2 regions of the Bradyrhizobium sp. IC4059 genome follow, and region 2 is predicted to be linked to the other one. Evidence: riboswitches for the same ligand, from Rfam matches in the RefSeq annotation. Region 2 holds a riboswitch; the other holds the start of a gene.
The links. Region 2 has a riboswitch for S-adenosylmethionine ahead of I6F12_RS26485 (O-succinylhomoserine sulfhydrylase). Riboswitches for the same ligand answer to the same signal wherever they lie in the genome.
Positions count from the first base shown of each region.

Region 1: it holds a riboswitch for S-adenosylmethionine, as region 2 does, so the genes downstream of both, I6F12_RS25615 (homoserine O-acetyltransferase) here and I6F12_RS26485 (O-succinylhomoserine sulfhydrylase) in region 2, are expected to answer to the same signal.

Region 1 covers NZ_JADYVH010000009.1:11,235-26,808, reverse strand. The annotation lists gene I6F12_RS25675 (TIGR02302 family protein) at 120-2,789, shown strand; gene I6F12_RS25670 (response regulator) at 2,950-3,324, opposite strand; gene I6F12_RS25665 (MJ0042-type zinc finger domain-containing protein) at 3,362-4,240, opposite strand; gene ftsE (cell division ATP-binding protein FtsE) at 4,421-5,080, shown strand; gene I6F12_RS25655 (ABC transporter permease) at 5,073-6,041, shown strand; gene I6F12_RS25650 (YdcF family protein) at 6,324-7,028, shown strand; gene I6F12_RS25645 (lysophospholipid acyltransferase family protein) at 7,040-7,810, shown strand; gene I6F12_RS25640 (gamma-glutamylcyclotransferase) at 7,908-8,519, opposite strand; gene I6F12_RS25635 (DUF2125 domain-containing protein) at 8,630-9,814, shown strand; gene I6F12_RS25630 (prephenate/arogenate dehydrogenase family protein) at 9,934-10,869, opposite strand; gene hisC (histidinol-phosphate transaminase) at 10,866-11,963, opposite strand; gene I6F12_RS25620 (chorismate mutase) at 11,998-12,846, opposite strand; SAM riboswitch at 13,003-13,082, shown strand; gene I6F12_RS25615 (homoserine O-acetyltransferase) at 13,177-14,379, shown strand; gene metW (methionine biosynthesis protein MetW) at 14,382-15,044, shown strand; gene I6F12_RS25605 (alpha/beta hydrolase) at 15,161-15,574, opposite strand, start outside.
Region 2 covers NZ_JADYVH010000009.1:172,958-188,531, forward strand. The annotation lists gene I6F12_RS26415 (LacI family DNA-binding transcriptional regulator) at 1-411, opposite strand, end outside; gene I6F12_RS26420 (DUF1003 domain-containing protein) at 522-1,049, shown strand; gene I6F12_RS26425 (GNAT family N-acetyltransferase) at 1,051-1,524, opposite strand; gene I6F12_RS26430 (XRE family transcriptional regulator) at 1,549-2,130, opposite strand; gene I6F12_RS26435 (hypothetical protein) at 2,266-2,598, opposite strand; tRNA gene I6F12_RS26440 (tRNA-Gly) at 2,682-2,755, opposite strand; gene I6F12_RS26445 (methylated-DNA--[protein]-cysteine S-methyltransferase) at 2,928-3,506, shown strand; gene I6F12_RS26450 (helix-turn-helix domain-containing protein) at 3,516-4,355, shown strand; gene I6F12_RS26455 (VOC family protein) at 4,414-4,773, shown strand; gene I6F12_RS26460 (SRPBCC family protein) at 4,924-5,325, shown strand; gene I6F12_RS26465 (hypothetical protein) at 5,440-5,904, shown strand; gene I6F12_RS26470 (MATE family efflux transporter) at 5,901-7,340, opposite strand; gene I6F12_RS26475 (hypothetical protein) at 7,707-8,759, opposite strand; gene I6F12_RS26480 (2'-deoxycytidine 5'-triphosphate deaminase) at 8,954-10,060, opposite strand; SAM riboswitch at 10,171-10,250, shown strand; gene I6F12_RS26485 (O-succinylhomoserine sulfhydrylase) at 10,327-11,514, shown strand; gene I6F12_RS26490 (SGNH/GDSL hydrolase family protein) at 11,629-12,618, opposite strand; gene I6F12_RS26495 (lipolytic enzyme) at 12,631-13,410, opposite strand; gene I6F12_RS26500 (OpgC domain-containing protein) at 13,410-14,666, opposite strand; gene apaG (Co2+/Mg2+ efflux protein ApaG) at 14,862-15,254, shown strand; gene I6F12_RS26510 (Hsp33 family molecular chaperone) at 15,443-15,574, opposite strand, start outside.

The sequences.
Region 1 (15,574 bases), 160 kb from region 2:
CACCCGGCCAGTCACGTCCTCGTGTTATGCGGGAAAAGGAGGCGCTCCCGTACAGGAACGGATGCCTCAGTGCTGCCGTTGTGATAGGCTCTGCTCTACCGGGCAACCTGGAGAGTTGATTGAACGGCCTCACCCCCGAGCCGTCAGACCCGATCCGCAACGGCGATGCGCTGTCGCGGCTGAAGCTGGCGCAGGCCCTTGATCGGGCAACTTATGCCATCGCGTGGGAGCGTGCCTGGCCCAATGCGGCGCGCCTTCTGACCGTCGTCGGCCTGTTCCTGGTGGTGTCCTGGGCCGGCCTCTGGCTGGCGCTGCCGTTCACGGCCAGGGCCGTCGGTCTCGCCCTCTTCGCCGCGATCGCGGCGGCCGCCCTGTTCCCGCTGATTCGCTTCCGCTGGCCGAGCCGCGAGGAAGCGCTGGCTCGGCTCGACCGTGGCTCCGGCATCCGGCACCGCCCGGCCACCGCGCTCACGGACACGCTGACCTCACAGGACCCGGTCGCGCAGGCGCTGTGGCAGGCGCAGCGCGAGCGCACGCTCGCCTCCATCAAGCGCATCCGCGCCGGTGTGCCGCAGCCCCGGCTCGCGCTTCACGACCCCTGGGCGCTGCGTGCCCTCGTGATGGTGATGCTGGTCGCGACCTTCTTTGCCGCGGGTGACGAGCGTGCGATGCGCCTTGGCGCCGCCTTCGACTGGAACGGGGTGCTGGCGCCGGCCAATGTTCGCGTCGATGCCTGGGTCACGCCGCCGCTCTACACCGGCAGGCCGCCGGTCATCCTGTCGGCCGCCAACAAGGAAGCCGCGGCGCTGCCCGCCAGCGGCCCGCTTGCCGTTCCCGCCGGCTCGACCCTGATCGTGCGCTCCTCCGGCGGCAACCTGGATGTCGCCGTCTCCGGCGGCCTCAAGGAGGTCGCCCCGGCCGAAGCCAGCCCCAAGGGGACCAACGAAAGGCATTTCGCGATTTCCGGCGACGGCACCGCGCATGTCCGGGCGCCCTCCGGCCAGCCGCAATGGGCCTTCGCCGCCACGCCGGATCGTCCGCCGACGATCGCGCTCGCGAAGGACCCGGAGCGCCAGGCGCGCGGCGCGCTCCAGCTCTCCTACAAGATCGAGGACGATTACGGCGTCACCGGCGCCGAGGCGAAATTCGCCCCGCGGCCGACCGACGCCAAAGATGGTGCCAAGGATGGCCCCAAGGATGGTCCGAAGGCCGCCGCCGGTGATGGCGACAGCAGGACGGCGCCGCGGCCGCTGTTCCAGCCGCCGAAATTCCCGCTCGCCCTGCCGAATGCGCGCACCCGCAACGGCGTCGGGCAATCCGTGAAGGATCTCAGCGAGGATCCCTATGCCGGCGCCGAGGTCACGCTGACGCTCACGGCCAAGGACGAGGCCGGCAACGAGGCCGCCAGCGAGCCGTTCAACATGCGCCTGCCCGAGCGGCTCTTCACCAAGCCGCTGGCCCGTGCATTGATCGAGCAGCGCCGCATCCTCGCGCTCGACGCCAACAAGAATTCGGACGTCTATGCCGCGCTCGACGGCCTGATGATCGCGCCCGAGATGTTCACGCCGGAGCCGGGACAATATCTCGGCCTGCACAGCGTGGCCCGGCAGCTCGAAGCGGCGCGTACCGACGATGCCCTGCGCGAGGTCGTGGCGAGCCTGTGGGCGCTTGCGGTGACGATCGAGGACGGCAAGATCTCCGACGTCGAGAAGGCGTTGCGCGCGGCCCAGGAGGCGCTGAAGCAGGCGCTGGAGCGCGGCGCGAGCGACGAGGAGATCAAGAAGCTCACGCAGGATCTGCGTCAGGCGCTGAACGATTTCATGCGTCAGCTCGCCGAGCAGTTCCGCAACAACAATGACCCGCAGCAGCTGGCGCGGCCGCTCGATCCGAACACCAAGGTCCTGCGCCAGCAGGATCTGCAGAACATGATCGACCGGATGGAGCGCCTGTCGCGCTCCGGCGACAAGGATGCCGCCAAGCAATTGCTCGACCAGCTCCAGCAGATGCTGGAAGGCCTGCAGATGGCGCAGCCGGGACAGTCCGGCGAGAGCGAGATGGAGCAGGCGCTCAATGAGCTCGGCGACATGATCCGCAAGCAGCAGCAATTGCGCGACAAGACGTTCAAGCAGGGCCAGGACTCCCGGCGCGACCGCTCGCGCGGCAAGCAGCAGCAGGGCGATCAGTCCATGTCGGAGCTGCAGCAGGACCAGCAGGGACTGCGCGACCGCCTGAAGAAGCTGCAGGACGAGCTTGCCAAGCGCGGCCTCACCCAGAAGGGGCAGAAGGGTCAGCAGGGCCAGCAGGCACAGAAGGGCCAGAAGGGGCAGCAAGGCGAACAGGGCCAGCCCGGCCAGAACGGCGATCAGGACGGCGACCAGGGCGATGACGGCAGCCTGGACGCAGCCGACGGTGCCATGGGCGATGCCGGATCAAAGCTCGGCGAGGGTAATGCCGACGGCGCCGTGGACTCGCAGGGCAAGGCACTCGACGCCATGCGCAAGGGTGCGCAGAAGATGGCCGAGGCGATGCAGCAGGGCGATGGCGACGGCCAGGGCGACGGCCCCGGCCAGCGTGCCGGCCGGCAGCAGAGCGGCGGCAACCAGACCGATCCGCTCGGCCGGCCGCTGCATGGGCGCGAATATGGCGACGATTATACAGTCAAGATTCCCGGCGAGATCGACACGCAGCGTGTCCGCCGCATTCTCGAAGAGCTCCGCCGCCGTCTCGGCGATCCTTCGCGGCCGCAGATCGAGCTCGACTATCTCGAGCGGCTGCTGAAGGAGTTTTAACTCCACACTCGGTGTCATCGCCCGGCTTGGCCGGGCGATCCAGTACGCCGAGACCGCAGTGATTGAATCGAGAAGCAGCGGCGTACTAGATGCCCCGCCCCCCGTGCGCAATTGCGCACTAGGCGGGGCATGACAGCGGCATGTGTGGCGAATGCCGACGCTAGCCCTTCTTCGCCGCCAGCGCATCGGCGACCGCCGTGCGGATATCGGCGACCGAGAACGGCTTGGTCACGACGTCATGCACCAGCGCGTTCAGGTTCGAGGCGCGCTCGCGCTGGTCGGCAAAGCCGGTCATCAGCAGGATGGTCAGGTCGGGAAAATCGCGCGCCGCGGAGAGCGCCAGCGCGATGCCGTCCATCACCGGCATCTGGATGTCGGTGAGCAATAGGTCGAAGGCGCCATCCTCGCGGGTCAGGATCTCCAGCGCCTCTGCACCGTCCTGGGCGGTGACGGTCTCGTGGCCGTCCATGGCAATGGCGCGCGCCACCAGCGCGCGCATCGAATCCTCGTCGTCGGCGATCAAGATCTTCGGCATGAGACGAACCTTGGTATCAACCTCCCCTGGGGGGCGATTATACGCTGCCGCCGGCAATGTCGCGCCGGTTGAAGAAACGAACGTCGATGTTGCGGCCTTCCGGCGGCGGTGAGGCCAGGCGCGAGCGGAAGAAGGCGCGCTCACCTGGCCGCAGCACGGTCTGCTCCAGCACCGCATTCCAGGCATAGATCTCCGCGCCCTGGGCGTCGCGCACGGCAAAACGCAGCCGCGGAATGTCGAGCGGCTTCTTGCCCTCGCCGACGATGACGCCCTCGATCACCAACACCTGTTTACCGTCCACGGTCTCGCTGGAGAGCTTGACGTCCTTGAAGGCGAGACCCCGCAAGTTCACCTCGAGCCCGACCATCTTGTAGAACGCTGCCGTCTGCGGCAGCAGCCGCACCACGTCGCCGCGCCAGAGCACCAGTGCTAGCACCAGCGCGCCCATCGCGGCGCAGGCGGTCGGCAGGCCAAGATAGGATTTGCGCGGAGCTGTGGTGGCGACCGGGCGGCTCACCCGCGCGCCGCGGCGGGGGAACAGGCTGCGGAACCAGGACTGGTGTTGCGCGCCGACGGCCTCCTCTTCGGCCTGCCGGGCCGCTGCCGACCATTCGTCCTCGGTCTCGCGGGTCTCCTCATCCGGCCAGTCGCTGGCGATCGAGGGACTATCGACGACCGGCGTATCAGTGGCGCCGTCGTCCTTGGCATAGGAGTTCCATTGTTCGGCGAGGTCGGACTGGTCGTCGGCTCGGCTGGCCGCGGCCATGGCCGGAACGGACGCCTCCTCGATGGCATCCTCGGCGTGGGCGATCCAGGTCTCCTTGCAGCGGGAGCAGCGGACCGCCCGCCCGTTCGCCCCAAGGCTCGCGAGCTTGATGGCGTAGGATGTCATACAATGGGGGCAGACGATATGCATGGACGAGCCTTGATGCATGAACGAAGGTCTTGACGATGCCACGGTCGCGGAGACCGGGCGCCCCTTATGCTACTGGGCGACCGTTAACGAACCGGAAACCATAACGGCGGCAAAACCCGTTGATCGCGTATGGCGGAGCGCCGCAAGGCGGCCCGCGCCTCCTCTCGAACGGAGCTGAGCTTGGTTCGGTTCGAAAATGTCGGATTGCGTTACGGTCTGGGGCCGGAGATTTTGCGCGACCTCACCTTCCAGATCCCCGCGCATTCCTTCCAGTTTCTCACCGGACCGTCCGGCGCCGGCAAGACGTCGCTGCTGCGCCTGTTGTTCCTGTCGCATCGACCGACGCGGGGCCTCGTCAATCTGTTCGGCCACGACATCTCGCAGCTCGGCAAGGACGAGATCGCAGACCTGCGCAAGCGCATCGGCATCGTACTACAGGATTTCCGCCTGCTCGATCACATGACGACCTATGAGAACGTCGCGCTGCCGTTCCGCGTCATGGGCCGCAGCGAGTCGAGCTACCGCAAGGAGGTGATCGATCTGTTGCGCTGGGTCGGCCTCGGCGACCGCATGGACGCGCTGCCGCCGATCCTGTCAGGCGGCGAGAAGCAGCGCGCCGCGATCGCGCGCGCCGTGATCTCGCGGCCGCAGCTGCTGCTCGCGGACGAGCCGACCGGCAGCGTCGATCCGACGCTCGGCCGCCGCCTGCTGCGGTTGTTCATCGAGCTCAACAAATCAGGCACCGCCGTCATCATCGCCACCCACGACATCGGCCTGATGGACCAGTACGAGGCGCGGCGCCTGGTGCTGCACCAGGGACGGCTGCACGTCTATGAGTAGGCTGGACGAGCGCGGCGTGCTGGTCGATCTCGGGCAGGAGCGTCCGCAGCTTCCGGCCAAGGCGCGCAACATGTCGCCGATCGTGCCGCGCGCCTCGATCCACGGCAGAGCGCTGCTCGCGGTGGTCGCCATCATGACGTTCCTCGCCTCGATGGCCACGGGCACGGTGCTGCTGGTGAGTGCCTCCGCCGCCGAATGGCAATCGGATGTCGCGAGCGAAATCACCATCCAGATTCGTCCGCAGGCCGGCCGCGATCTCGATCGCGACACCGCCGCCGTGGCGGAAGCGATGCGCACGCAAGCCGGTATCGTCGAGGTCAAGCCGTTCACCAGGGACGAGAGCGGCAAGCTGCTCGAGCCCTGGCTCGGCACCGGCCTGTCGATGGACGATCTGCCGGTGCCGCGCATGATCATCGCGCGCGTGCAGCCGGGCACGCCGCTCGATCTCGGCGCCTTGCGCGCGCGCGTGGCGCAGGTCGCCCCTAGCGCCAGCGTCGACGATCACCGCGCCTGGATCGAGCGCATGCGCCTGATGACGAACGCCACCGTGCTGGCCGGCCTCGGCATCCTCGCGCTCGTCATCGTCGCAACCATCATCTCGGTGTCGTTCGCGACGCGCGGCGCAATGGCGGCGAACCGTCCGATCGTCGAGGTGCTGCATTTCGTTGGCGCCGGCGACCGCTACATCGCCAACCACTTCCTGCGTCATTTCCTCAGGCTGGGCCTGGAGGGCGGCGTGATCGGCGGCGGTGCCGCCATGCTGATGTTCGGCTTCTCCGAGTCCATCGCAGGCTGGTTTTCCGGGACTCCCGTCGGCGACCAGTTCGCCGCGCTGCTCGGCACCTTCTCGCTGCGCCCTTCCGGCTACATCGTGCTCGCGGTTCAGGCCGTCCTGATCGGCGCCATTACCGCAGTCGCCTCGCGCCAAACGCTGTTCGCGACATTGAATGATGTTGATTGAGTTTCTTTTCTTCCCTTCTCCCCTTGTGGGAGAAGGTGGCGCGAAGCGCCGGAGGAGGGGTTCTGTCCACGCGTACAGATGTCGAGGTGAATGCGCGGAGAGAACCCCTCACCCGTCTCGCCGCTTTCGCCATAGCCGATGCAAAGCATCGGCATTCTTAAGAACGGCGGCCGGCGGCCGCCTATGCGACCCTCTCCCACAAGGGGAGAGGGTGAAGAAACCGGACTCCACTTCGCCTCAAAACGTCATAAAATCAGATCGGGAAGGGATCACCGACATCGCATGAGCTCGCCGACCGACGATCGATCGCCGAAACTGCCGCGCGGCTGGCTGCGCGCGGCAATCGTGTCGACGATCGCGCTCGCCTTCGTCGGCGCGGCGGCGGGCTTCATTGCGTTCCTGGCGCAATTGCGCGGGGCCGAGAAAGTACCCGATCGCAAGGCGGACGGCATCGTGGTCCTGACCGGCGGCTCCTCGCGGGTATCGGACGCGATGGAGCTGCTGGCTGCCGGCTACGGCAGGCGGCTCCTGATTTCCGGCGTGCATCCGACCTCGACGGCGAACGACATCTCCCGCACCTTGCCGGAGAATCAGTCCTTCATGACCTGCTGCGTCGACCTCGACCGCACCGCGCTCTCGACCCGCGGCAACGCCGCGGAGGCGCGGCGCTGGGCCGAGGGGCGCCGGTTTACGTCTCTGATCGTGGTCACCTCGAACTATCACATGCCGCGCGCGCTGGTGGAATTCTCGCATGCGATGCCGCGGACGACGCTGATCCCGTTCGCGGTGGTCGGCGAAAAATGGCGCGAGGAGCCGTGGTGGATCTCAGGCTCGACGCTGCGGCTGCTCCTGTCCGAATACGTCAAGTACGTTGCGGCCGAGCTCAGGGTGCGGCTGGAGGATTTCGGGATTGACCTTTGGCCCGAGATGTCGGAGCAGCCTGCAGGTCAGCAACCGAAGCGGCCCGCCACCGCGCAGGCCAATTGATCGGACCATCGATGTTCCTGATTTTCCTGCGATCGCTCGTATTCAACGTGCTGTTCTATGCCGTGTTGGTCTGTCTGGCGATCGTTGCGCTGCCGACCTTTGCATTGCCGCCGCGCGCCATGCTGACGGTGGCGCAATGGTGGGCCAAGGCCACGCTGGTCCTGATGCGCCTGGTATGCAACATCAAGGTGGAATTCCGCGGGGTGGAGAAGATCCCGACAGGACCGCTGCTGATTGTGGCCAAGCATCAGTCGTTCTGGGAGACCTTCGTGCTGCCGGGTTTCTTCAACCGGCCGATCTTCATCCTCAAGCGCCAGCTGATGCAGATCCCGGTGTTCGGTCAGTTCCTGGTCAAGACCGGGATGATCGCGATCGACCGCAATGCCGGCGTGAAGGCGCTGCTCGAGATGACGCGGCGCGCGCGCGAGGCGGTGCGCAGTGGAAAGCAGCTCGTGATCTTTCCGGAAGGCACGCGCCGTGCGCCGGGCGCGCCGCCCGATTACAAGACCGGCTTTGCGCAGATCTATTCCTCCTGCGGCGTGCCGTGCCTGCCGATCGCGCTCAATTCCGGCCTGTTCTGGCCGCGCCGCACCTTCATGCGCTATCCGGGCACGCTGGTGGTCGAGTTTCTCGAACCGTTGCCGCCGGGCCTGCCGAAGGACGAGTTTCTCGCACGCGTGCAAGCGGCGATCGAGGACGCGACCGCCCGGCTCGTCGAAGCAGGGCGGAAGGAGCAAGAGCAGTTGATCGGCTCGGCGCCGAGCTACGCGCCGACCGGCTAAAGCGCGATGAGATTGGGATGAATCTTCATCGCGCTTTGGGTTGTTGTTTACGCATGATCTTTCCGGAAAACCGCTTCGCACTTTTCCGGATCATGCTTTAGCGGCTTTCGCGATCTTCGTCCGGAGCCGTCGTGTGCAGGGAATGCGCATCACCATGCAGCATCAATGCAAGCTGATGCAGCTGCGTGTCGCGAAAGCCTTCGGCCTCGATCGCCTTCACCGTCGCGGTGACGTAGTCGCGGTTGGCGCCGGACTGGCCGTGGCCCTGGACGACATGGCGGTGCTGCTCGGCCAGCGAGAGGCGGCCGGCATATTGCACATGACCGCGGTCGACGACGTAGGCGAGCGCGGCGACGCGCTGGCGTGCATCGTTCTCCAGCCACACCGAGCGCATCACCTCGCGATAGACCGAGGTGACCTGCTCGCGTGCGCGCAAATAGGCGACCACTTCGGCACGGTTCTTCTCGGCGACACGGAAGGCGATGCCGCGGCAGGCGCCGCCGCGGTCGAGTCCGAGCACCAGGCCCGGCTTCTCCGGCGTGCCGCGATGCACGAAGGAATAGACGCAGAGCGCGCGATGCTCGCCGACCAGCCGCGCCGGGACGCGCTCCTCGAAATCGAAGCCCGGCCGCCACATCAGCGAGCCGTAGCCGAACACCCAGAGGTCGCCCTTGGCTGTGGTGACGGAGGGGAGGGTGATTTCGGACATTTCGGGGACGGCTACCAGAACCCTGCGCCCAAGCGAAGCGATTTCTGCGCCTTTCGTCGCAGGCCCGCCCCGCTTACATTTGCCTGAATCTGGCGTCAAAGGGTCGCCGCATGTCCAATATGACCGTTGCCACTGGCCGCCGCTCCCGCTGGGGCCTTTTCATTGCCCCCGTTCTCGTCCTGGTCCTCGCCGTCGGCTGGACCTGCTTCTGGTTCTATGCGGCGTGGCAGGCCGAAATCGTCGCCGACGCCTGGCGGGCGCAGGAGGCCAAGGCCGGCCGCATCTATGATTGTGCCAAGCGCTCGATCGCCGGCTTCCCGTTCCGCTTCGAGGTCCAGTGCTCCGGCGCCAGCGTCGCCCTGGTCTCGCAGAACGCGAGCAAGACGCCGTTCACGGCCAAGCTCGACAACATCCTGGTCGTGGCCCAGGTCTACGACCCCAAGCGCATCATCGCCGAATTCGCAGCGCCCGCCACGCTGATCGACGGCATTACGCAAAACACCTTCACCGTGAATTGGAGCAAGGGCCGCGCCAGTGTGGCGGGTCTGCCGGCTGTGCCGGATCGCGCTTCCATCGTGTTCGACGACCCCAGCCTCAACCGTCTCGATGGCAGCGTGCAGGTGCCGCTTGCGCGCGCCAAGCAGGTCGAGCTGCACGGGCGCCTTGCCGATGGCTCGCCGGCCGATCATCCGGTGATCGAGACCGTGCTCCATGTCGCGCAGGGCAGCATCCAGGGCGTGCATCCGCTGCTCGCCGAGCCGTTCGAGGCGGACACCCGCGCCAAGATCACCGGCCTCTCCGACCTCACGCCCAAACCGTGGCCGCAGCGCTTCCGCGAGATCCAGGCTGCCGGCGGTCACATCGAGATCGTGCAGTCGCGCATTCAGCAGGGCGAGATGATCGCGGTCGCGGCCGGCACGCTCGGCCTGTCGCCCAACGGCCGGCTCGACGGCGAATTGCAGATGACGGTGACCGGCCTCGAGCGCGTGATCCCGGCGCTCGGCATCGAGAAGATGCTGGAGGAGGGCGTGCCGCAGGCCACGCTGGACCGCGTTGCGCCGGGCGTGAAGTCGCAGGACCTCAACAATCTGTTCGGCGCGCTCGACCGCGCCGTGCCGGGCCTCGGCAAGGTCATCAAGCAGAACGCCAATGCCGGCGTTGCCGCCGGCATCAATTCGATCGGTACCGAGAGCACGCTGGAAGGCAAGAAAGCGCGGAGCTTCCCGCTGAAATTCGTCGACGGTGCCGTGCTGCTCGGCCCGGTCAAGGTCGGTCAGATCCCGCCGCTGTATTAGTTGGCTCCCGTAGCCCGGATGGAGCGCAGCGCAATCCGGGGTTCTTGATCACAGCTGGCACTGTCCCGGATTACGCTTGTGCTCCATCCGGGCTACGCAGCTTTGTCCGGGCTACAGGCTCACGGCTTCTTCAGCGCCGCATGCGGCCGTCCGAAATCGGGCGCTGCGGAATCCTGGCCGATCTCGACGATGCCGCGGCGGATGGCGCGGGTGCGGGTGAAGTGGTCGAACAGCGCCTCCCCGTCGCCGCGGCGGATCGCGCGGGTGAGCTTTGCCAGATCCTCGGTGAAGGTGCCGAGCATCTCCAGCACGGCCTCCTTGTTGGCGAGGAAGACGTCGCGCCACATCGTCGGATCGGACGCCGCGATGCGGGTGAAATCGCGAAAACCGCCGGCGGAGAATTTGATCACCTCGGATTCCGTCACCTGCGCCAATTCGTCGGCGGTGCCGACGATGGTGTAGGCGATCAGATGCGGCAGGTGGCTGGTGATGGCGAGCACGAGGTCGTGATGATCCGGCGTCATCACCTCGACCTTGGCGCCCATCGCCGCCCAGAACGCGCGCAGGTGCTCCGTCGCCGCTGCGTCGCTGCCATCAGGCGGGGTCAGGATGCACCAGCGGTTGATGAAGAGCTCGGCGAAGCCCGAATCCGGGCCGGAATGCTCGGTGCCTGCCACCGGATGCGCCGGCACGAAATGAATGCCGCCCGGCAGATGCGGGGCCATGTCGCGGACCACAGCGCCCTTGACCGAGCCGACGTCGGAGACGATCGCACCCGGCTTGAGATGCGGCGCGATCTCCTGCGCTACGGGTCCGCAGGCGCCGACGGGAATGCAGAGGATGACGAGATCGGCATCCCTCACGGCCTCCGCATTGGTCGCCACCACCTGATCGACGATGCCGAGCTCGGCGACACGCGCGCGTGTCTTCTCCGAGCGCGCGGTGGTGACGATTTCACCGGCCAGTCCCTGGAGCTTCGCAGCGCGGGCGATCGAGCCGCCGATCAGGCCGAAGCCGATCAGCGCCACGCGCTGGAAGTGCGCCTGCGCGCTCATTTGCCGCCCATGAAGTCGCGCAAGCCTTCGACGACGAGGCGGTTGGCCTCCTCAGTGCCGATGGTCATGCGCAGCGCATGCGGCAGGCCGTAGTTCTTCAAGCCGCGCAGCACGAGCCCCCGCCTGGTCAGGAAGGCATCGGCGTCATCGGCGGTCCTGCCCTTATCGGTCGGGAAGTGGATCAGCACGAAATTGGCGACGCTCGGCGTCACCTTCAGCCCGAGCTTGCCGATCTCCTCGGTGAGCCAGTTGCGCCAGGTCTCGGTGAACTGCTTCGACATCGCCTGATGCGCGGTATCCTCGATCGCGGCGACCGCGGCATACATCGCCGGCGTCGACACGTTGAAGGGACCGCGGATGCGATTGACCGCGTCGATGACGTGCTCGGGCCCGAACATCCAGCCGATGCGCAGCGCGGCAAGACCGTGGATCTTGGAGAAGGTGTGCGTCACCACCGTGTTCTCGGTGGTGGCGACAAGCTCGATCCCCATCTCATAGTCGTTGCGCGAGACGTAATCGCAATAGGCGGCGTCCAGCACCAGCAGCACGTGCGAGGGCAGGCCGGCGCGCAGCCGCTTGACCTCGTCGAATGGAAGATAGGTGCCGGTCGGGTTGTTGGGGTTGGCGAGCCAGACCAGCTTCGTCTTCGGCGTCACGGCTTTGAGAATGGCGTCGACGTCGGCAGTGAAGTTGGTTTCGGGCGCGACCACGTTATTGGCCCCGTTCCCCATGGTCGCGATCGGGTAGACCAGGAAGCCGTGCGCGGTGGAGATCGCCTCGTCGCCCTGGCTGAGATAGGTGTGCGCGAGCAGATTGAGGATCTCGTCCGAGCCGGCGCCGCAGATGATGCGGTTGGGATCGAGCCCGAACGAGCGGCCGATCGCCTCGCGCAGCACGCGCGAGGTGCCTTCCGGATAGTCTTCCAGATGATCCGCCACGCGCTTGAAGGCTTCGATCGCCTTGGGCGAGGGGCCGAACGGCGTCTCGTTGGCGGAGAGCTTGAACACCTTGCGGCCCGGCTCCGGCACCGGGCTCTTGCCGGGCGTGTAGGGCGCAATATCGAGAATGCCGGGATTCGGCACGGGGCGGGACATCTTGGACTCCGGATAGGCTGGGCTGCTCGCGATTTTACGATTTCGGCCCGGTCGGGGGCACCGTATAGCGCGTTGCGTGGCTGCCGACGAGGGCCACAGAGCGCACCGAGGCCCCCGCCTCGATCAGGGCAGCCCTGATCTTGTCGATGCTGGTCGCGCCGGTGACCGAGACCAAGAGCGCCGCGCCGTCGAAGGCGGTATCAGGCACGGCCACGATCTCGGCGAGCGGCGACAGCGCGCGGGCGACCTCGGCGTTCCATCCCGAGACGCGCACGCTGAAGGTCTCGACCTCCGTCACCAGGGCGCTGTCGGCGACGCGCGAGATCGCGAACACCGGCAAGGCGGCCGGATGGTCGGCACGCTCGATGAAGGGCATCCGCGCGATGATCTTCGGCGCGCCGTCCGCTTCCAGCTCCAGCCACCATGGCGTGCGGCTCGAGGTCGCCGAGACCATTGCCAGATCACCCTTGGATTTCGCTACCGCCTCGACCGCGGCCTGTGCGCTGAAATGCGCGACGTAAGGCACGGTGAAGCCGAAATTGAAGCGCACGGAATCGCGCATCGCCGCCTCGCTGGCCGAGATGTCGGCATGCACGGAGAACGGCGCCTGTACGTAAGTGAAGGTCGAGATGATGACGCGCCAGATGCTCTCGACCGTGTCGAGCGGCAGGATGCCGCGATGACGCTGCACGATCTCGCGCATCATGGCAGCCTCGCGCGCGGGACGGAACGCCGAGCCGACCTCCTGGGTCTGCTTCACCTGGATCAGGCGATCGATGATCTCGCCGCGCTGCATGAGGAGGCGATGCATGCCCTCGTCGATCGCGTCGATCTCCTTGCGCAGTTCCTGAAGCGATGGTGGCGCGGGCGGACGTTGGGACATGTCTGGTCGTCGATCGTTCCGGTGGGGGATATCCTGATTAGGCAGTCGGGGCGGCGAAAGCAAAGAGAAATGACGTGCTTTGCGGGCGTCGCGGCAGAGGCGAATTGGGCCGATCCGGGCCGCGACTTGACGAAAACCGCCCAAGACGGTAGCTTTTGCCCGTTCCGTGGTCATTTGAGCCGGCCGGCTTGCAGCCACGTTAAAAAACTCGCTAAACAGGCCGGGGACGCTTCCGATCCCGGCCGAACCTATCGTTCAGGCCGGGTTTTTCATGGCCTGATGTCAGCGGCGCGGTCGAGCAGCCAGTCGCAAACGAGGTCGATGTCCGAGATGGGTAGCGTCAAGTCGATACCGAGTCCTGCGATCAGCGCCGATGAGCGATCGCACGAGGTGGATCATCCAAGCTCGCTGGTTGCGCATTTCGGCACCGAGCAGCCGCTGCGGCTCGATTGCGGCGTCGATCTCACCCCGTTCCAGATCGCCTACCAGACCTATGGCGAGCTCAATGCCGATCGCTCCAACGCCGTGCTGATCTGTCATGCGTTGACCGGCGACCAGCATGTCGCCAACGTACATCCCGTCACCGGCAAGCCGGGCTGGTGGGAGACGCTGGTCGGTCCCGGCCGACCCATCGATCCCAAGCACTACTTCATCATCTGCTCCAACGTGATCGGCGGCTGTATGGGCTCGACCGGGCCGGCGTCGATCAATCCCGCCACCGGCAAGGTCTGGGGCCTGGACTTCCCCGTCATCACCATTCCGGACATGGTGCGCGCGCAGGCGATGCTGATCGACCGGCTCGGCATCGACACGCTGTTTGCGGTCGTCGGCGGCTCGATGGGCGGCATGCAGGTGCTGCAATGGACCGCCGCCTATCCGGAGCGCGTGTACTCCGCGCTGGCGATCGCCTGCGCGACGCGGCACTCGGCGCAGAACATCGCCTTCCACGAGCTCGGCCGCCAGGCCGTGATGGCCGACCCCGACTGGCACGGTGGCGGTTATGCCGACCGCGGCATCCATCCGCATCGCGGGCTCGCGGTGGCGCGGATGGCGGCGCACATCACCTATCTCTCGGACGCGGCGCTGCACCGCAAGTTCGGCCGGCGCATGCAGGACCGCGAGCTGCCGACCTTCTCGTTCGACGCCGATTTCCAGGTCGAATCCTATCTGCGTTACCAGGGCTCGTCCTTCGTCGAGCGCTTCGACGCCAATTCCTATCTCTACCTGACGCGGGCGATGGACTATTTCGACATCGCCGCCGACCATGGCGGCGTGCTGGCCAAGGCCTTCGCCGACATCAAGACCCGCTTCTGCGTGGTCTCCTTCACCAGCGACTGGCTGTTTCCGACCTCGGAATCGCGCGCGCTGGTGCACGCGCTGAACGCTTCGAGCGCGCGCGTGTCATTCGCCGAGATCGAGACCGATCGCGGCCACGACGCCTTCCTGCTCGACGTGCCCGAATTCTTCGACATCTCCCGGGCCTTCCTGCAATCGGCAGGCAAGGCCCGCGGACTCAACCTCGAGGACCGTTAGCGATGTCCGTGCAGGAAGTGTTGCCGCTGGACGGCGTTGCCGCCAGGCCATCGGGTGATTATCGCGCCGATCATCGGCTGGTCGCCGAGATGGTCAAGCCGGGCTCGAAAGTGCTCGACGTCGGCTGCGGCGACGGCGATCTGCTTCAGCTGCTGGAGACCCGCGGCATCGACGGCCGCGGCATCGAATTGTCGCGCGAAGGCGTCAACCGCTGCGTCGCCAAGGGGCTCGCGGTGGTGCAGGGCGATGCCGACACCGATCTCGTCAATTATCCCGACGATGCCTTCGACTACGTGATCCTGTCGCAGACGCTGCAGGCGACGCGGCAGCCGAAGGTCGTGCTGGAGAACCTGCTGCGCATCGGCCGCCGCGCCATCGTCTCGTTCCCGAATTTCGGCTTCTGGAAGATGCGGCTCCAGCTCCTGATCGGCGGCCACATGCCGCGCACGGAGAATCTGCCGGCGACCTGGTACGACACCGCCAACATCCATTTCTGCACCATCAAGGATTTCGTGCAGCTCTGCGACGAGATCAACGTCAAGATGGAGCGCTCGGTCGCGCTCGATCTCTACGGCCGCCCGGTGCCGCTGAACCTGCCCTGGTGGGTGTGGAACATGTTCGGCGAGCAGGCGGTGTTCTTGCTGAGCCGCGGCGGGGGGAAGTAGTTTCTCTCCGTCATTCCGGGGCGATGCGAAGCATCGAGCCCGGAATCCATCGTCCAACAGCGCCTGCAGCCCGATGGATTCCGGGCCTGCGCCTTCGGCGCATCCCGGAATGACAGCTAGTGGGAAACCAGCGACCGCGGGTCCCGCACCGGCCAACGTCCTGCTTCCACCAGCGTCACGAACCGCTCGACACTCTCGTTGAACAGCGCGGGCTCCTCCAGGTTCAGCACGTGGCCGGACTTCGGAAACATCGCGAGCCCCGCCGCGGGCAGGTGCTTCTTCAGGAACAGGCTGGCGCCCACGCAGGGCTCGTCCTCGTCGCCGCAGATGATCAGCGCGGGTGTTGCCGCGCCTCTGATCGCGTCCGTCATCGTGTAGATCGAGGGACGGCCGCCCTGGAATCCGCGCATGGTGCGCGCCGATCCCTTGGCATCGTGCCGCGCCAGTGCGGCGTAGAAATCGGCATGCCCGCGTGGATCCTTCACCAGGAACGGAATCCGGCTCGGCGCCTCGCGCGTGACTTTCGCGAC
Region 2 (15,574 bases):
ATGGTCCAGCGCCACCACGGCGACGCCGTCATAGTCGCCGGACAGCGCCTCGAGCGAGGCCGCGAGCGCGGCGGGCTCGAACACGTCGGTTGCGATCATCTCGACATTGAGGCGGCGGGCCGACAGCCAGCCCGCCATCTCGCCGAGATAGGCCTCGATCTGCTGCATGAACGGGTTCGAGCCCGACGGCATCACGAAGGCGAAGCGTCGGGCCCGGCCGCGCGCGAGCTCGGCGGCCGCCACATGCGGCTGGAACGAATTGCGCGCGATGGCGTCCTTGACGCGCCGGACCGTATCCGGGCGGACCCCCGGCCGGTTGTGCAGCACGCGATCGACCGTGGCGAGGCTGACACCGGCCTCGCGGGCGATGTCCTTCAGCGTCAGCACAGTCGGGGCGAGGGTCTCGGCCATGGCTGAAGGCTAGCAGAGGTGTTTTGAGGTACGCAACTCATTTGATGAGGGGATCGGTCTTTTTGCTTCCCCTTCCAGGAACGGCTTCGCCGGCGGGCCGTTGCCGGGGCGTGCATAACGACATCACCCATGATTCCGGCGAGGGGCTGAGCCCGACGCTCGAGCGCAACATCCAGGCGCTGGTGGCGCGGCGGCGCCGCGAGCAGCAGGCGGCACGCGGCCAGGACAAGGTCGCGGACGCGATCACGGCCTTCACCGGCAGCATGATCTTCGTCTACCTGCACCTCGCCTTGTTCGGGTTCTGGATCATCGCCAACCTGCATTGGATTCCGGGAATTCCGGCCTGTGACGAGAGCTTCGTCATGCTGGCGATGATCGCCTCGGTGGAGGCGATCTTCCTCTCCACCTTCGTGCTGATCTCGCAGAACCGCATGACCGCGGCGGCCGACAAGCGCGCCGATCTCGATCTCCAGATCAGCCTGCTCGCCGAGCACGAGCTGACCAAGGTGGCCCGCCTGCTCACTCAGGTCGCCGAGCGGCTCGACGTCAAGCCGGACGCGGAGCGCGACCTGCAGGAGGCGGCCCGGGACATCGCCCCCGAGCGCGTGCTCGACAAGATCGAGGAGACGCGCTCTTGAGCTATCGACGGCCTGGCGCCGACAGCTCCAGCGTCAGGAACAGGCTGTTGGGATCATCGACATAACCTTCGAACGGGCCGCATGCGACGAAACCGTGCGCCAGATAGAGTGCGTGTGCCGGCTTGAAATAGTCCCACGAGCCGGTCTCGAGGCTGAGCCGCGTCATGCCGCGCCCGCGGGCTTCCGCGATGATGTGGCGCAGCATCTGGCCGCCATAGCCGCGCCGGCGCGCGGTCTGCAGCGTGTGCATCGACTTGACCTCGCCGTGGCCAGTCGAAAGCGTCTTCAACGCGCCGGTGGCGACCAGCGTCTCGCCGTCCCAGCCGGTCCAGAACGCGACCTCTGGCGCACGCAGGCCCGCGAGATCGAGCGCATGGGCGCTGCCCGGCGCCGTCTGCGCCCGCGCGGCCGTGACGTGATGATCGAGCAGCGCGACGACGCGCGCATCAGAGGTGTCGCCGGTCCGGATCTGCATCGTGCTCGTCTCCACGCTTTGCCCTCACATCTTGCCGTAGGACGCGCCGCGCCTGACGATGATGACGTAGCGCGCGTCCTGCTTGGTTTCGTTCTCGAAGATCACCGCGCGCATCACGTCGAAATCCAGACAATCGCCCTCGCGCAGCCGCACCGCCTTGGCGTCGATATGCACAGCGATGGCGCCCTCCAGCATCAGGAGCTGCTGGGTGAAGGCGTTGCGGCCCCAGGGGCTGTAGGAGACGCGCGCGCCGGCGGGAAGGTCGACCACGATGATCTCGATGCCGCTGGCCGCATCCGGCGGCGAGGCGTGCCGCCGGCGATAGCCGCTGTCGGGGTCGCGCCAGAGCGGCTGGTCCGCCAGCCGCACCAGGCGCTCCGGCGGCTTCTCGGCGAGCGCGACGACATCGCTGAGCGTGACGTCGAGCGCCGCGCAGAGCTTGTTGAGCAGCGCCGCCGTCGCACTGCTCTGCGCCCGCTCCACCCGCCCGATCATGGCCCGGCTGACGCCGGAGCGGCCTGCAAGCTCGTTCAACGTCATGCCCGCCTGCGTCCGCAGCGTCTTCAGCCGCCGACCGATGGCGCGATCGAGTTTCTGCTGGTCCATGGGTTTCATCCGAATATGGCCCGACAGGAGGACCGCACCCCGCCAAAGCATGAGGGAGTTTAAGCCAACGAGTGGCCAATGCGGGGTCTCCAAGACCAATATATTAGAATCTTGATCCTGTTCGCGAGCGCGGCGTCATTCGCCCCTTGCTCGCCCCTGCGCGGAGGCATCGCCCACCAGCCGGTGATACTCGCGAATACAAAGGTCGAGATCGGACCGTAGGCGCTGCGCGGCTTCGATGTCGAAGTTCATATAGTTGACCGGCTCCCCTTCCGGGCCTGCATAGGCGTCGGGGCGCATTCTGAGAGCGACGAAATATTGGTCACCCTCAACGCTCTTCTTGACTCGCCATTGAAGGAAAGAGCGTGGATATCCGCCTTTGATTTCAGGCGTTTCAAACACGACGTCGCCCAGGGCCTGATTCAGGAGATTGGATTTCGCCAGAATCTTTTTGACGGATGCCCACATGGACCAACACCTTGAGGCCAGTTGCAGTTCGCCTAGCTCCGACTGCTGGATAGGATACGGCCGATGCTATCTTTTCAGGAGCTTGGAGCGGGCGAAGGGAATCGAACCCTCGTATGCAGCTTGGGAAGCTGCCGTTCTACCATTGAACTACGCCCGCGGATGCGCAAGCCGCGCCCTCCTGATTAGCCGAGACGGCGCCTGCCGCCAAGCGGTTTGGCGCGGCCGGCCGGGCGCTTGTTAACGTCCTGATAAGATTCCAGGTGCGCCGGATTGTGGCGGTGTTATGATCGCTGCTCCGGGGAGAAACGTGCACTGAGTGGGGCGTGTGCATGGTGGGGCGGGCTTACGCGATATTCGATACGGCCATCGGCCGTTGCGGCATCATCTGGAGCGGCACCGGCGTGGTCGCCGTGCAATTGCCGGAGGCGCGGGAGATCGACACCCGCCGCCGGATTTTCCAGGTCCATCCCGAGGCGCGAGAGCAGCGCCCGTCCGAGAACGCCGAGCTTGCGATCGAGGGCATCACGGGCCTGCTGCAAGGTCACGATCCCGACTTCTCCGAGGTCAGCCTGGACGCCGGCGGGGTGCCCGGCTTCGACCGGCGCGTCTACGAGTACACCTGCAGCATTCCGCGCGGAGAGACACGCACCTATCACGAGGTCGCCCGGGCGCTGGGCGCCTCCGGCGCGTCCTATTCCGTGGCGCAGGCGATTGCGAAAAATCCCTTCATGCTGATCGTGCCCTGCCACCGGGTGCTGGAGGCTGGCAATTACGCCGACCGGCTCTCGCCCTATGGCGGCGTGATCTCCAAGCGGCGGCTGCTGGCGCTGGAAGGGGCCCATCCCATCGCCAGCAAGACGCTGTTCGAGGTGCTGCTGCCGGTTGCTCCGCCCCGCGCGCCTACCTAAATACGCGGGATGCACGCCACCACGTTGCTGACGACGCCCTCGATCACGGCTTCCGAGTTTCGCTGCGATGCGGGACCGGACGACACGCCGTTTGCGGAATGCCGCACCGGCCATTCCATCGCCTATGTGCGCTCCGGCAGCTTCGGCTGCCATTGCCGCGCCGGCTTCTTCGAGCTGGTGGCGGGCTCGATGCTGATCGGCGCCCCCGGCGAGGAATACACCTGCACGCATGAGCACGTGTCCGGCGACGTCTGCCTCGGCTTCTTCTTCAGCGAGGAGCTGGTCGACACCCTCGGAGGGCCGCGCGAGGTCTGGCAGATCGGCGCGACGCCGCCGCTGCCCGAGCTGATGGTGCTGGGCGAGCTGGCCCAGACGGCAGCAGATGGCAACAGCGATCTCGGCCTCGACGAGATCGGCCAGATCCTGGCCGGCCGTTTTGTCGACGCCGTCTCGGGCAAAGCGCGCAAGCCGGCCACCCCCACCGCACGCGACCGCCGCCGCGCCGTGGAGGCGGCGCTGTGGATCGACGACAACTCGCATGCCGAGCTCGACCTCGAGCAGGCAGCCAAGCAGGCGAGATTAAGCCCGTTTCATTTCCTGCGGCTGTTCTCGGCCGTGCTCGGTGTCACCCCGCATCAATATCTGGTGCGCTCCCGGCTGCGCCACGCGGCACGGCTGCTCGCTGACGAGGACATCGCCGTCACCGACATCGCCTATGACGTCGGCTTCGGCGATCTCTCCAATTTCGTCCGCACCTTCCATCGCGCCGCCGGCGTGTCGCCGACCAAGTTCCGGCAGGCGTCGAAGGGGGAGCGCAAGATTCTCCAAGAGCAGCTTGCCCTCAACTGACTAGGGTCGTCTCCAGCGCGTGCCCTTCGCGGCACGCTTCTTCGCAATGGAGGCGAACATGTACGACCACATCGGATTGCGCGTTGCCGACCTCGACGCCGCCACGCGCTTCTACAGCGCGGTGCTGGCGCCGCTCGGTTTTGTCCTGTGCTCGAGCGGCGACGGTTATGCCGGTTTCGGGCCGAAGGGCGAGCCGGCGCTGTGGCTGCACCTGAACAAGGGCCGCAAGGCAGATGGTGCGCATATCGCGTTTCGCGCCAAGGATCACGACGCGGTCAAGGCGTTCCATAGCGAAGGGCTGAAGAGCGGCGGCCGCGACAATGGCGGCGCCGGCCCGCGCAGGGATTACAGCCCGACCTACTACGCCGCGTTCCTGATCGACCCTGATGGCAACAATGTCGAGGCGGTTTGTGTGTGAGCGCTAGCCACTCGCTCCGTCATTGCGAGATCGCGTAGGGTGGGCAAAGCGTAGCGTGCCCACCAATTGCTCGCGACAACGCCCGATGAATGGTGGGCACGGCGCGCGAAGAGCGCGCCTTTGCCCACCCTACGCATTCCAGGAGAGATCATGGCCTCCATCCACAACGACATCTCCCTCCCCGCCTCCGCGCGCGACGTCTGGGACGCGGTGCGTGATTTCGGCGCGTTGCATCGGCGGCTGGTGCCGGGCTTCGTTACAGCGTGCACGCTCGACGGCGATGCGCGTATCGTCACCTTCGCCAACGGCTCGGTCGCGCGCGAGGTGCTGGTCGATTGCGACGATGCGCGGCGGCGCCTCGTCTATGCCATCAGCAACGAGCGGCTGAGGCATTACAGCGCCTCGGTGCAGGTCATTGCCGAGGGCGCGACGAGCTGCCGCCTCGTCTGGATCATCGACATGCTGCCGAACGAGCTCGCGCCTTACGTCCAGGGGCAAACCAAGGAGGCGGTGGCCGCCATGCACAAGGCGTTTCCGCCGGCGGCGGCCTGATCCTTCACTGTGAGTTTTCTCACAGAAGCCCGTCCTCGCCGGCCGTAACCATGCCCCTCGTGCGTCCGGTCGGCTCCGCTCTCCCGGCGGCGCCACGCACGCGAGGAGCATGCCATGAGAGGTGCGGACAAGGTGATCTGCCAGGCGGCCGCGGTGCTGCTGCTGTTTTCGATCTCGAGCGTGCCGGCAAAGGCGCAATTCCTCGGCGGCGGCGGTACCGGCGGCGAGGACATGATGACCCAGATGGCGCCGATGCTGGAGATGATGAAGGCGAAGATGGGCAAGCGCCGCTTCGCCATGCTGATGCAGACCATGGGTCCGATGATGAGCCGCATGATGGAGAACGGCGGCGGCGGGCTCGGCGGCATGATGGGCGGCGGCGGATTCGGTGCACCGAGCTACGGCGGTTACGCGCCGATGGGCGGCGGCACCATGCCGGTCGGGATCGGCAGCATGGGCGGCGGCGACATCATGGGCATGCTCGGCGGCAGCGGCGGCAGCGACATGATGGCGATGATCCCGCAATTGATGCGGCTCGCCAATACCGGCGGCGGCCATCGCCGCCACAAGCACCGTTAATCGGCAGCCGAAAGCGCCGGCTTGATCGCAGGCGTCTCGCGCGGTCCCCAGCGTGTCAGCACGACGCTGGAGCACGACAGGAGGCCGAGCACGACCATCGAGCTCGCGGCGAGCCAGAAGAAGCTCTGCGCGCTGGCGCCGTGCCTCGACAGCCACCAGCCGATTCCGGCGATGTAGATCAGCCGCGCGGTCTGCGCCAGCACGGGCCCGATCACCTTGGCCGCGCCTTGCGAGGAGAAATACATCGTCGTTGCCAGGCCGAAGAAGGCGTAGAACGGCCCGACGGTCGAAAGATATTGATGGCTCGCCGCGCGCACCGCCACACTGTCGGTGAACATGTTGACCCAGAGATCGGGGAAGATCGCAACGAGGCACGCCGGCACGCCGACCGCCACGAAAGCAGCAACGCTGGCGGTCCAGGCGATGCGCCGGGCCCGCGCGATGCGGCCGGCGCCGATCGCCATCCCGACCATCGGCACGCAGGCGATGCCGAACGAGAATGCGATCGAGGTCAGCAGGAATTCGAGCCGCGCGCCGACGCCGTAGCCGGCGAGGATCGCAGTGCCGAACTGCGCCAGCATGTGCGTGAAGATCGAGATCGTCAGCACCGATTGCAGCGGCGAGAAGCAGGCGATGGCGCCGACCTTGAGGATGTCGAAGAACATCGCCCATTGGATGCGCAGGCCGCGCAGCTTCAGCGTGATCCGCGCGCGGCCGGAGAACAGGTACCAGCTCATGATGCCGATGTTCATAGTGTAGGCGATCAGCGCGCCAGCGGCGACGCCGCGCATGCCGAACTGCGGCACTGGCCCGAGCCCGAGACCGAGCGTGCCGCCGAGCACGATCTGCCAGGCCGCGGAGTTGAGGATCAGGAACGACGGCAGCTTCATGTTGCCGGTACCGCGCAAGATGCCCGCCATGGTGTTAAGCAGCCAGGGCAGCACGGCGCCGCCGAAGAACACCTGCGTGTAGGCGATCGCATGCGTCAGCACATCGCCGCGGCCGCCGAGCATCTCGAGCAGCCTCGGCCCGAAGATCAACATGCCCAGCATGAAGACGAATCCGAAGCTGATGCCGATCAGCATCGCGTGCACGGCCAATATGCCGGCGCGCTCGCGATTGCCGGCGCCGAGCGCACGCGCAATGGCCGAAGCCACCGCGCCGCCCATGGCGCCGCCGGACATCGTCATGGTCAGAATGATCGTCGGAAACACCAGCGCCATTGCCGCCAGCGCCTCGACGCCGAGCCGGCCGACATAGGAGGTCTCGGCGATCACCACGCAAATGCCGGCCGACAGACCGATCGCGTTCGGCCAGGCGAGTGAGAGCAGCGTGCGCAGAATCGGCCCCTCGGTCAGGGCGCTTCTGATCGGCGGCGGAGGCGGCGGCAGTGGGCGCTCTTGCTCATCGACCGGGATTTCGGCGATGTCGGGCATGTCCTCTCCCGGGCGCAGGCGCCGTTTGCAGCGCAGCAATCACTTGGTGTGCCAATGGCGTCGTTCGCGCGAATGGCGCGGCTGAGGCGTGTTAGCACGGCGTGCTCCGATTCTGCCTGCGCCCGATGCAGGCGTGCCCTGCGGCAGCGCATTTCAAGCGGTGGAATTCGTTCTTCTCCCTCTCCCCGTTCTTACGGGGCCGCGACGAGCCTTGCTCGCGCCGAGAGCGTCGGGGTGAGGGGCTCTATTCGCGAAGACGGCGAGAGCTGGACTCGCGGAGACTCCCCCTCATCCCGGATTGCATCTTCGATGCAATCCGACCTCTCCCCGCAAGCGGGGCGAGGTGAGGCCCGCTGCGGCCGTCGCCTAACCGATGGTCCACACCAGCGGTGGGCGCCCGCCTACCGCGGTGCGCATCTGCACGCCGATGTGCCGGCCGCAGCCTGCGGCGAGCCCTTCGAACAATCCCTCCAGCACCTTGGCGCAGGCGCGATGATAATCGGCGACGTCGTCCATCAGCTTCCAGCTCTGCTGGCGGATCTCGAACGTGCCTTCCGATTGCGTCATCTCGGCCGCATCATCCTGCGCGGCGAGCAGCGCGTTCAGGAACGATGCGAATTCTCGCGCGCCGCCGCGGGTCATTGCCAGCGCTGTGGCGACCTCGTCGAAATATTGCATGCCGATCAGCTTGCCGGTGAGGTGCAGCAGATAGCCGGCATCCTCCGGGCCGAACAGCTGCACCATCACGGGCGCGGCGGTGCGGACATATTCCATCGCGTAATTGCGATAGGCCTTTTCCAGCCGCGGTCTTGGCCAGCTCGCGACCGGCAAGGCGGGCGCCGTCTTCGCATCGAACAAAGGCGCTTCGAGGTGGCGCGCGAATACGAGGCGCTGGTCGAGCTCGAGCGGATGGTCGTATTGATGATAATAGCCTTCGAGCCCGTCCTGGCCGTCGACGCTCTGCTTGGTGCAGACGAAGCCGAGCCTGAGATCGCCGAGCGCCGCGCCATTGTTGGCGTGCCAGCCGCGCAGCATGGCGCGGGAGACTTCGCCCGGCACACCACAGATCGCGGTGCCCTTCCAGATCCAGCGCGGCGGCGGATAGCGGATCCAAGCCTTGGTGTCGCTCTCGTACATGTATTCGACATGAACGCCGCCGATCCAGTTGGAGAGATAGTGGTATTGCGCAGCCGCGACCGCCGGCGGCAGATGGTCGATCCCGAGCTTGCTGAGCCCCGGCAGGAAACGCTCCTGCTGCTGGCGACGAAACACGCGGAAGACGAATTCTGCGGCATCCGCCGTGCCGCGGCGCGTGACGACGGTGAGGATCAGCCCGGTGAAGTAAGCGTGATAGAGATCGGCGACGGCGCGCCAGCGCTTCCATTGCGCGTGCTGCGCGAGGTCTGGTGCGATAGTCATGTTCGCTCCCGGCTTGTTGTTTTGCGGGAGTGTGTCATCGCGGATCGGGTGACGCAACCGGACGCGCTCTCGGTGTTATCGCCCGCGAAGGCGGGCGATCCAGTACTCCGAGATGGTCATGCTTGAATCGAGAGGCCGCGGCGTACTGGATTCCCCGCCTCCGCGGGGAATGACAGCGGTGGGTGAGGTTAGCACTACACCCTGAAATGCTTGCTGAGCTTCAGGCCTTGCGCCTGGTAATTCGAGCCGATGCGCTGGCCGTACATCGCGTCGGGGCGGGCCAGCATCTTCTCGTAGACGAGGCGGCCGACGATCTGGCCGTGCTCGAGGATGAACGGCACCTCGCGCGAGCGCACCTCCAGCACGGCGCGCGATCCCAGCCCGCCAGCGCCGGCATAGCCGAAGCCGGGATCGAAAAAGCCGGCATAGTGCACGCGGAATTCGCCGACCAGGGGGTCGAACGGCACCATCTCAGCGGCGTAGTCGGGCGGCACCTGCACCGCTTCCTTGGAGGCGAGGATATAGAACTCGCCGGGGTCGAGGATCAGGCTGCCGTCGGGGCGCGCCGAGATCGGCTCCCAGAAATCCTCCACCGCGTAGCCGGCGCGGCGGTCGACATCGACGACGCCGGTGTGGCGCTTGGCGCGATAGCCGACGAAGCCGCTCGCCTTCTCGCCGGAGAGATCGACCGAGACGGCAACGCCGCCCGAGAGATCGGCATCGTCGATGTCGACGAGACGCTCGCTGGCGTGCAGCGCATCGAGCTCGTCGGCATTGAGGATGGCATCGCCGGTGCGGAAGCGCACCTGGCTGAGACGCGAGCCCTCGCGCACCAGCACCGGAAACGTCTTCGGGCTGATCTCGGCATAGAGCGGGCCGTGATAGCCGGCGCCGATCATGTCGAAGCGACGGGTGCCGTCGGCGATCACGCGGGTGAAGACGTCGAGCCGGCCGGTCGAGCTCTTCGGATTGGCGGCAGCGACGATCTCCGGCGGCAGCGCGAGGCTCTCGAGCAGCGGCACGATGTAGACGCAGTTGGTCTCGAGCACCGCGCCGTCGGCGAGGCTGAACTCGTGCAGCTTCAGCTCGTCGATGCGCTCTGCCACGGTGGCACCGGGCCCGGGGAGGAAGCTGGCGCGGACCCGATAGGCGATGTCGCCGAGGCGCAGATCAAGGCTCGCCGGCTGGATCTGGCTCTCGACGAAGTCGTAGGCGGGCAGGATGAGACCTTCTTCCGCCATCGCCGCAATCATGCGGTCGGGCAGGATACCATTGGCGTCGGCGGCGACCGTGAACGTCAACCGGGGGTCCTCATCAAGGGTCGAGTGCATCCGGACATGCCGGAAATACAAGTCTTTTACGGCTATCCGATGGACGCCTTGACGGAAAGGGCATTGCGGAATATGAGCATCACTTATCCCGTGGTGATTTGAGCCGGCCGGCTTGCAGCCACGTTAAATAAGTCGCTAAACAGGCCGGGGACCTCTGTGATCCCGGCCCGTGGAGATATCCAGGCCGGTTTTTTTGTGACCGTTTTCGCCTCGACGGTCATGTCGGAGAGGGTCCTATGTCGAAGTCGTCTGCCACTTATCGCCCCGAAACCCGCCTGGTCCATTCCGGCACCCTGCGCTCGCAATATGGCGAGACCTCGGAGGCGCTGTTCCTGACGCAAGGCTATGTCTACGCCAGCGCGGAGGAGTGCGAGGCGCGCTTCAAGGGCGAAGATCCCGGCTTCATCTATTCGCGCTATTCCAACCCGACGATTGCAATGTTCGAGCGCCGCATGATCGAGCTCGAAGGCGCCGAGGCCGCGCGCTCGGCGGCAACCGGCATGGCGGCGGTGACGACCGCGATCCTGGCGCCGCTCAAGGCCGGCGATCACGTGGTCGCCTCCCGTGCGCTGTTCGGCTCCTGCCTCTACGTCATCCAGGACCTGTTGCCGCGCTACGGCATCGAGGCCACGCTGGTCGATGGGCTCGATCTCGACCAGTGGCAGCGGGCGCTGAGGCCCAACACCAAGACGTTCTTCCTGGAGAGCCCGACCAACCCGACGCTGGACGTGCTCGACATCCCCTCGATCGCCGAGATCGCGCACAAGGGCGGCGCGCGGCTCGTCGTCGACAACGTGTTCGCGACGCCGATCTGGCAGAGCCCGCTCGCGCTCGGCGCCGACGTCGTCGTCTACTCTGCGACCAAGCACATCGACGGCCAGGGCCGCTGTCTCGGCGGCATCATCCTGTCCTCCGAAGCCTTCATCGCCGAGCACATCCACAATTTCATGCGCCAGACCGGCCCGTCGATTTCGCCGTTCAATGCCTGGGTCCTGCTCAAGGGCCTGGAGACGCTGGGCGTGCGCGTGCGCGCGCAGACCGACACGGCCGCGCGCGTCGCCGAGGTGCTGGCGAGCCATCCCAAGATCTCGCGACTGGTCTATCCCGGCCGCGCCGATCATCCGCAGGCGGCGCTGGTGAAGAAGCAGATGCGCGGCGGCTCGACGCTGGTCGGCTTCGAGGTGAAGGGCGGCAAGGCGGCGGCGTTCCGTGTGCTCAACGAATTGAAGCTCGCCAAGATCTCCAACAATCTCGGCGACGCCAAGAGCCTCGTCACGCATCCGGCGACCACGACGCATCAGCGCCTCAAGCCGGAAGACCGCGCCGCGCTCGGCATCAGCGAGGGATTTATCCGCTTCTCGGCGGGGCTCGAGCACGCGGATGACCTGATCGAGGATCTCACCGCGGCGCTGGAGAAGGCGTGAGGGAAGCGAGGTCTCGTAGGGTGGATTAGCCGAAGGCGTAATCCACCTCTGCTGCATCTGCGGAGATAGACAGTGGTGGGTTACGGCTTCGCCTAACCCACCCTACGCACCCTCTCACATCGGCCGGTACGTTCTCACATCGGCGGGCACGCTCACACCGAGCTTGATCTGGCCGACGGAGCGGATGATGTCGTCGCCGAGCAGCTGGGCGAAGCAGGCATAGCCCCAATCGTTCATGTGCAGGCCGTCGGCGATGACGAAGCCCTCCACCGGGATCGACTGGTTCTCGTGCCAGTCGCGCATCACCTCGAAGCGCGGGAAAATGCCGACCTTGCGGAGCTCGGCGACGTTGCCGAGCAGCTTGATCATCTTGCCGGCGCTCTCCTTGCGCTGGTTGACGGCCGGCGAATATTGCGGATCGACCAGCACGATGTCGGTGCCGCCGGCGGCCTGAATGCGGCTGATGCCGTCCTCGACCAGCTTGGCCGTATCGGCAGGATCGAGATTGCGCAGCACCGCGTTGGTGCCGACCTGCCAGATCACGAGATCCGGATGCCTGTCGATCACCTGCGTCTGCAGACGCTTCATCATCTCGGGGGCGTCCTCGCCGCCGACGCCGGCATTGATGACGCTGATGTCGGCAGTCGGATAGTGCCGGCGCAGCTGCGCGGCGAGACGATTGGGGTAATTGAACTCCGGCGAGCTCGCGCCGAACCCCTGGGTCGACGAGGAGCCGAACGCGACGATGACGACGGGCTGGCCGGCGGCCAGCTTGCTCGCGACATGCGGCAGCGAGCCCATCGCCTTGGAGCCGCCCTTCGGCGGCAGGCAGGGCACCCGGCTGAAGATGTCGGCGGCGGACTTCGCGACCTCCTTCACCTTGTCGATGGCGCGCGAGGTGACGCCGCGCTGCTCGGGCGACCTCGCGGCGACGGTGGTCTGGGACGGCGCAGCGGGCGCGGGATCAGGCGACTGGGCGGGTGCGGGGGTCGCCGGTTGAGCGGCCGGCGTCTGCGCATGCGCGGCGGGCGTCAGCAACAACAGCACTGCTGTTGCAGGCACGGCTAGCCATGACGTCAGGCAAAAAGGGCGGAGAGAACTCATTAACGCTAGACCTCAATTTTGCTGCTGGGCCGGCTCCAGATGAGCAGCGTCGATCACGAACTGTGCCAACGCCCGGCCAAGGCAATCATGGACCTGCTTCGCCAGCTCAGGCCCGCGGGACGGGTTGAACAGGTCGAACTGGCCCTGTTCATTCCACTGCCGCATGATCGCGAAACGATCGAACAGCGGGATGTCGTGCTCCTGTGCCACGACGCGCATATTATCGAGAAAAGGCTGCGCCGAGATCATGGTCTCGGTGCGCGGGCTATATTGCAAATTCATCAAGACGACGTCCGCCCCTGCCTTTTGCAACGCAACAACCCCGTCGGTCACCGCGCTACGAAATTCGTCGGGATCGATGGATCGGATAGCATCCACGGTCCCGGTCTGCCAGATGACCAAAGTAGGCGTTTTTGCTTCCATCAGCTTAACGAAGGTGGACGCGGTCTCCTCTGCCGTTTTCTTGCTCTGTATTTCTACGGAGACGTGCACCGGCTCGGAGGGCGGCAGTTTCTCCTTGAGGATCGCCTCCATGCGCGCCGGATAGGAGCTGCTCTCCGACGAGGGAATCGTGGTCGAGCGGCTGCCGATCACCAGGATGTCGAGCGGTTTGCCGGCCTTGATCGCCTCGGCGACCTTGGGCAGCTGGCTTTCGCTGGTCAACAGATAGGACGGCAGTTCGCAGGCCGCAGGCATAGGGGATGCGGCAGACGCGGCATCGCCCGCGCGCGCCGTGGGCGCGGCGAGGTTACCGCATAGCAGGACCAGGCTCAGGAGAACCTTCGCCTTCATCAGCCCCCTCCCGCCAGATCGGCGTTGCCGACGGCGTTTTTGGTTTTCGCACCGCTCTTGTCAGCCACACGCTTGTACCACGAAATGACCCAGGCCACCCCCCACATGATCAGGATTCCGGAGAGGCTAATCAACGCATGCATGACCGGCCCGCCGGAGATTTCGGCGAGGACGAAATGGCCGGCAAAGGCCAGGAAGACGCCGAGGCAGAAGATCTCGAGCGAATGCTGACCACATAGAATCAATGGTCGTAGCCAGCGCGATTTCAAGCCCGGCCAATCGCGGGGCAGGAAGCGTACGGTCAGCGCCGCCAGCGCCAGGAAGTGCGCGAAGCGCAGCACGTCGAGGTCGGTCTTGTCGATCGGATACATCCATTGTTCGATCTGCTTCGGCATGAACTGGGAGAGCTGGGGCACGTACCAGGTCAAGGTCACGTAGAACGCCGCGATGAGATAGGCGATCGAGATCCACATCGTCACGGGCGAGGCCAGGATGCCCGACATGCGACGCGCACCTCCGAGCGCGCACCAGGCACCAAACACGAACAGCAATTGCCAGGCGAACGGATTGAAGGCCCAGAAGCCGTTCGGATAGGCCGACAGGTAAAGGTCGTACTCCCAGGTCACCGCGTAGAGCAGGACCGACAGCCCGAGCGTGACGTCCGGCCGCCATTTCATCGACCAAAGGATCAGCGGCAGCGCCAGCATCAGCACGATGTAGAGCGGCAGCACGTCCATGTTGACGGGACGGAAGCGCAGCAGCAGCGCCTGCACGATGACGACGTCGGGCTGCTTGAGGAAGTCCATGATGCCCATCTCTTCGGTGTAGAGCGGGTTCTCGAACCTGGTCGCGACATAGGAGATCTCGGCGAGGAAGATCGTGAACAGGAAGACGTGGGCGACGTAGATCTGCCAGACCCGGCGCAGGATGCGCGCGGTGGCGATGAGAACGCCGCTCTCCAGCATGGCCCGGCCATAGACGAAGGCCGCGGTGTAGCCGGAGATGAAGATGAAGATCTCGGTGGCGTCGCTGAGGCCGTAATTGCGGATCGTGAACCAGGTCAGCAGACTGGGCGGCAGATGGTCGATGAAGATCAGCCACAGCGCGAGGCCGCGGAACAGATCGAGCCGGAGCTCGCGCTCGCCGATGGCGGGCAGCGTGATGGCCGGCGCTGCGGCGCGCGCCTTGGTCCCTGCGGGCTTGGCGCCCGCGGTTCCTGCGATGGTCGATCCCGTCACTTGGTCGGCAATGGTCATCGGGGCCTGGAAACCCTTCCGCAAATCGCGACGTTGAAGCAGTGTAATGGTCCGGCTGTCGTCTCGCAAAGCGTCCGGATCACATCAGGGTGTCTCCCTCGGTGGTGTGCTTTCCCGCCAATTCTGGCGGGACGATGTCGCCAAGGCGCCCGCGGGGGTTTGGTTCCCGGGGCGGATTTCGGTATGATAACAGCCATGTACCGCGCCGTGACCCGCCAGATCGAAGTGACCGTCGAGCCGAACTTTGTTCCGGAGCAATCGTCGGCCGACCGCTCGCGCTACTTCTGGTCCTACACCATCGTCATCACCAATTCGGGCGAGGAGACCGTGCAGCTCAAGACGCGGCACTGGATCATCACCGATGCCTCCGGCCGCCAGCAGGAGGTGAAGGGCGAAGGCGTGGTCGGCGAGCAGCCGATCCTCGCCCCCGGCGAGCGCTTCGAATACACCTCCGGCGTGCCGCTCTCGACCGCCTCGGGCTTCATGACCGGCCGCTACCAGATGGTCAGCGAAACCGGCGAGCGTTTCGAGATCGACGTGCCGACGTTTTCGCTGGACAGCCCCGACAACAAGCGGGTGTTGAATTAGAGAGGCGAGTTCGCCGTAACACTCACAACTGTCATGCCCCGGCTTGACCGGGGCATCCAGTACGCCGCGGCCTCTCGTTTCGATCAGCATCGTCTCGGAGTACTGGATCGCCCGATCAAGTCGGGCGATGACACCGCGCGTGTGGCACTGCTCCACTCGACATTGCGAGTGCAGCGACGCGGGTAGGCTCAGGCGTCCTCGACGCCCGCCTCGTGCGGCGTGAACTGGTACACCGACGAGCAGAACTCGCAGGTGACGACGACCTTGTCGTCCTTGACCATGGCGGCGCGGTCGTCGTGCGAGAAGCTCTTGAGCATCGC